Regions from separate parts of the Paenarthrobacter sp. NPDC057981 genome, predicted to be linked through region 2. Evidence: predicted binding sites of a transcription regulator. Region 2 holds the regulator's gene; the other holds the start of a gene.
The links. Region 2 encodes HrcA, which represses chaperone genes, less so after heat shock. Its sites were predicted from a motif close to TTNGCACTCGNNNNNNNCGAGTGCNAA; they were not measured.

Region 1 (2,447 bases), on a different contig from region 2:
AGGTTGGTGGCGGACTGGATGGCTTCGAGCTTGGCGGTGTCGCCCTTTTCAGCCAACGTCGCTTCAAGGGCCGGTACCCGGTCAAAGTGGTCTTCCAGGGCGCGCTTGCTGCGTCCTGTAATCATGAGGACGTCGTGCAGGCCCACCTTGACCGCTTCTTCGACGACGTACTGGATGGCGGGCTTGTCGACCACAGGCAGCATTTCCTTCGGCATCGCCTTGGTGGCGGGAAGGAACCGGGTACCAAGACCCGCTGCGGGGATGACAGCCTTACGGACAGCGTTGTTATCGAGAGTCACCGGACTAATGTAACGGAAGGAACAGATCATCGGCTAAACCCCCCGCCGAGCGGGGTGCACATTTTCCTGGCTGCTCAACACCGCGCAACAATTCAATCGCACCTGACATACCCGAGGATTGGACAGAGATGGCAACAAAGGAAGACATCCGCCGCAGCCGGCGACTCTACAGAAGGGCCCTGTCCCCGGAGCAGATCGCGGCGGCAGGCGAAGCCCTGGCCCAGCATGGAACGGCCTGGGCCAAGACCATCACATCAGGCGAACCGGCAAGGTTCGCCGTGTATGTAGGGGTCGCGTTCGAACCGCCCACCATGCCGCTCCTCGAGGCCCTTCATGACGCCGGCCACGAGGTCCTGCTTCCTGTTTGCGAACCGGAGCGCCAGTTGAGCTGGGTGTACTGGACACCGTCTACGGTCTTCGAGCGGTCTACCTACGCCCCTATTGACGAACCCCTGGGCGAGCGACTGGATAGTTCAATAGTTGCCACGGCCGCTGGGATCTTCATGCCGGCAACCGCCGTGGATCGTGATGGAAACAGGATCGGCCAAGGCGGCGGATACTACGACCGGCTGCTGCAGGGCCTCGATGCCTCCGGTCAGCGGTCGCCCACCATCGCGGTGGTGTACGACGACGATTTGTTGCCTTCCGGCTCCATACCCGCCGAGGCTTTTGATCGCCCCGTGCGGGAAGTACTGACGCCTTCCGGCGTCGTTGCGCTGGATGATGCCGGCGAAGACGCGTGAAGCGTGGTGAGTTCCGGCACAGGTGCTGGCACACGTGCCGGGGGCGGATGATAGAATTGGCACTCAGGCCCTGGGACTGCTAATGCGGAAACTCTTCGCTACGGCGCCACAGGACCTGAACTTTGTCCTAAAGGAGGAACTCAGTGCCCACATACGCATACGCCTGCAAAGACTGTGACCATGCCTTCGACATCGTCCAGTCCTTCTCAGACAGCTCCCTGACAGAGTGCCCGGAATGCAATGGCACGCTGCGCAAGAAGTTCAACAGCGTAGGCGTCGTCTTCAAGGGCTCCGGTTTCTACCGCACCGACTCTCGTGACGCCAAAGGCAGCAGCACCGTTTCCGCGGCGCCCTCAGCTCCAGCCGCACCGGCTGCGGCTGCGACGCCGGCTCCCGCAGCAGCGGCCGCAGCAAACTAGGTCCCCGTCTTTTCCACATAGGGAAGCCGGCCCCTGTAAGGGTGCCGGCCAAGCCCGTTAGCGTGGCGGCATGCCACCAACTTCCCGAAGCGCCCTACTTGCCCATGCCGAGCGTTCAGCAGGAACAGCTGACAACGAACCGTTTCGGCCGCGAGTGCAATACCGACCGCCCTCCCGTCGTGGCGCCCGCCCAACATTCAGACGCGATGGGCCTCCAACCCCACGTCAACGGCCACGACGCACGCCCAGAGCCTGGATTTCGCGTAACCGCAGGCTCTGTATTGCCCTGCTTCTATCCCTTGCCGCAGGATTGGCCGTCCAGCAGCTGACTCCGGCGTCGGCGGTGCACATCACTGTCCTCGTGGCAGCACGGGATCTACCGGCTGGTTCCAGTCTGAGGGAATCCGACTTCACCACAGTGGACGTCGCACCCGAACTCGCTGTACCCGCGCAAGTTACGAATCCCGAGAGGCTCGTCGGGCGCCAACTGGCTTCTCCGCTGGGCAAGGGGCAAATCCCAACGGATTCAGTTCTCCTGGGCCCTGGCCTGCTCACCGGCACTCCCGCAGGTTCCGCTGCCGTTCCACTCCGCATGGCCGATCCATCCTCGATTCAGCTCCTTTCGCCAGGGCAGCTGGTGACGGTGGTCCTTACCGCGTCCGGCTCCCACGATGAATCGCGCCAAAGCCAGGTTCTTGCGGGACCCGTTCCCGTACTTTGGACCTCGGCTCAGGGTGGTAAGGCGGGAGAGTGGCTGGGGACGAGTGACACCGACGGGCTGGTGGTGGTTGCAGCCAACCCCCAACAAGCAGAAAAGCTTGCCGGCGCGTCAACGCAAGGCAAGCTCTTCTTTGTTCTGGTCAGCCCCTGAGGCTTTTCAAGCGATCATCCCCAGTGCGGGGGCTTCTGCTCCTTCAACCACTGCTCATGGTCGTAGCCGGCCTCATCGCCCCAGGCGCGGGGGTCGTCCTCTGCGGCCTTTGTCG
Region 2 (2,447 bases):
CGGCGGCTCCGGATGCGGCCCTGGCCGCTGCACTCGTTGCAGGGATCCTTGATAACGGTGCCGAATCCTTCACAGGTGCCGCAGGGCGCGGTGGTCATGACCTGGCCAAGGATGGAGCGCACTGCGCGCTGGACCTGGCCGCTGCCGCCGCAAATGTCGCAGCGTTCGGGGTGGGTGCCGGGACGGCAGCAGCTGCCATCACACGTTGGGCAGACCACGGCCGTATCAACTTCAAGCTTCTTGTTGACGCCGAACACCGCGTCCTTGAGGTCGATCCGGACACTGATGAGGGCGTCCTGGCCGCGCCGGACACGGGAGGCCGGCCCTCCGTGTCCGCCGCCTCCGCCAAAGAAGGTGTCGAAGATGTCCTGGAAGGCGAAGCCCTGGCCTGCGTACCCGCCACCGAAGCCGTTGTCAGTTCCGTTTTCATTGCCGGTGGCGTCGTAGACGCGGCGTTTCTGGGGATCTGACAACACTTCGTATGCGTGGGTCACGGCCTTGAACTGCTCCGCGACATCTTCACCGGGGTTTACGTCCGGGTGGAGTTTCCGTGCCAGCTTGCGGTACGCCTTTTTGATCTCTTCCCCGGTGGCTTCCGGCGAGACTCCCAAAACGTCATAGTGGCTGCTCAAAGTCGGTATCTCTTCCTGGTTGTACTGCGGATGTTTCCTCGGGCCGCTTTTCAGCCGCCGAGAATGCGGGAAAGGTAACGGGCCACGGCGCGTACCGCCGCCATGGTGGTGGGATAGTCCATGCGGGTGGGTCCGAGGATGCCCACCTTGGCACCTGATCCGTAGCCGGTGGCCACGACAGATGCCTCGGCGAGACCGTCGTACGGATTCTCCCGGCCAATGCTGACCGTGACGCCTCGGGGATCGTCTCCCATGTCCGACAACAACCGGAGCATGACAACTTGTTCCTCAAGCGCCTCCAGCACCGGACCGATGCTCAAGGGGAAATCGACGTTGGACCGTGCGAGGTTGGCCGTACCGGCCATGAGGATACGTTCTTCACGGCTGGTGTCGCTCAACGATTCCAGTCCATTGGCGAGCGATTGTGCGAGGGCCCGAAGATCTGGCGGACACAGGGCAACAACGGACGGAAGCACCTGAGGCAAAAGGGCCAGCTGGGTGCCGGCGATGCTGCCAAGGAAACGTGACCTCAACAACATCAGGGCCTCGTTGCTCACATCGGCGCCGGCCTCGATCACCTTCTGCGCAACGCTTCCGGTATCCGCTATGAGGACCACCAGCACTTGTTTGGGTGCCAGCAGGACAAACTCCGCGTGGCGGACCAATGCGCGGTGCGAATGCGGGTACTGCACGACGGCGACCTGGTTGGTCAGCTGCGAAAGGAGCCTGACGGTGCGCTCAAGGATGTCATCGACGTCGTCGGGGCCCTCCAACAACGAATGAATGGCCCGACGCTCTGCGGCAGACAACGGCTTGACCTGCGAGATGCGGTCTACAAAGAGACGGTAGCCCTTGTCCGTGGGAATCCGGCCCGCACTGGTATGCGGGGCAGCAATGAGCCCTTCTTCTTCCAAGACCGCCATATCATTGCGGATTGTCGCACTGGAAACCCCCAGGTGATGGCGCTCAACGAGGGCCTTGGATCCCACGGGCTCCCGGGAATGCACGTAATCCTCAACGATGGCACGCAGCACTTCCAGCTTGCGTGGCTCACTCATTGCTCCACCTCCTGACAACTTCCATGGTCCTTGGGACCGTCCCCGCGGGGCCTCCAGCGGGCCACCACACTTAGCACTCAACATGCCCAAGTGCTAACAAGTCTAGTATGAGCTACCACGTTGTTAGCATTGAAACCGTCCGCGGACTGTATCCGGGACGACGAGCCAGTACAGCGGGATCGCAGCTGGTGCCCGTCCTTTCGCATACCAGCACAGAGGTAGGAATTCCTTGGCTTTCGACAATTGGGGCCCGCAGGATCTGACGGCCCCGGCCAAACGCCAACTCCCCGAGGTTCCGGTCCAACGCGGAATGGTCCTGGAGGACGTCCAGTCGGGGTGGGTGGGCGAAGTCACCCGGGTCGAAAAGACCGGCGGCATGCACATCGTGGCCCTCGAGGACAGGCGCGGCAAGACCAAGTCATTCCAACTCGGCTATGGATTCCTCCTCGAAGGGCAAGCCATCCGGTTGATGCCTCCAGCCCCCCGTCCGCCTGCTGCGGCGATTCCGGCGGGACGGACAGCCTCGGGCTCAGTCAAGGTCCAGGGACAGCGGGCACAGGTAGCCAAGGCCAGCCGGATCTGGGTTGAAGGCAAACACGACGCCGAACTCGTCGAGAAGGTTTGGGGTGACGACCTTCGGGTTGAAGGAATCGTGGTGGAGCCCCTCCATGGAGTGGACGACCTCAAATCGGCCATCGCAGCTTTCAGGCCCGGGCCCGACCGCCGGCTCGGCATCCTGGTGGACCACCTGGTTCAG

Region 1: ACFVSI_RS07565 (FmdB family zinc ribbon protein) is a predicted target of HrcA. The motif match lies at 1,099-1,125, and genes of this name have one in related genera.

Annotation. Positions count from the first base shown of each region.
Region 1 is NZ_JBHVQI010000005.1:59,628-62,074, forward strand. Features, by position in the region: gene galU (UTP--glucose-1-phosphate uridylyltransferase GalU) at 1-329, opposite strand, end outside; gene ACFVSI_RS07560 (5-formyltetrahydrofolate cyclo-ligase) at 428-1,042, shown strand; gene ACFVSI_RS07565 (FmdB family zinc ribbon protein) at 1,186-1,461, shown strand; gene ACFVSI_RS07570 (RcpC/CpaB family pilus assembly protein) at 1,823-2,332, shown strand; gene ACFVSI_RS07575 (AAA family ATPase) at 2,347-2,447, opposite strand, start outside.
Region 2 is NZ_JBHVQI010000004.1:82,635-85,081, reverse strand. Features, by position in the region: gene dnaJ (molecular chaperone DnaJ) at 1-632, opposite strand, end outside; gene hrcA (heat-inducible transcriptional repressor HrcA) at 683-1,690, opposite strand; gene ACFVSI_RS06675 (DUF3097 domain-containing protein) at 1,920-2,447, shown strand, end outside.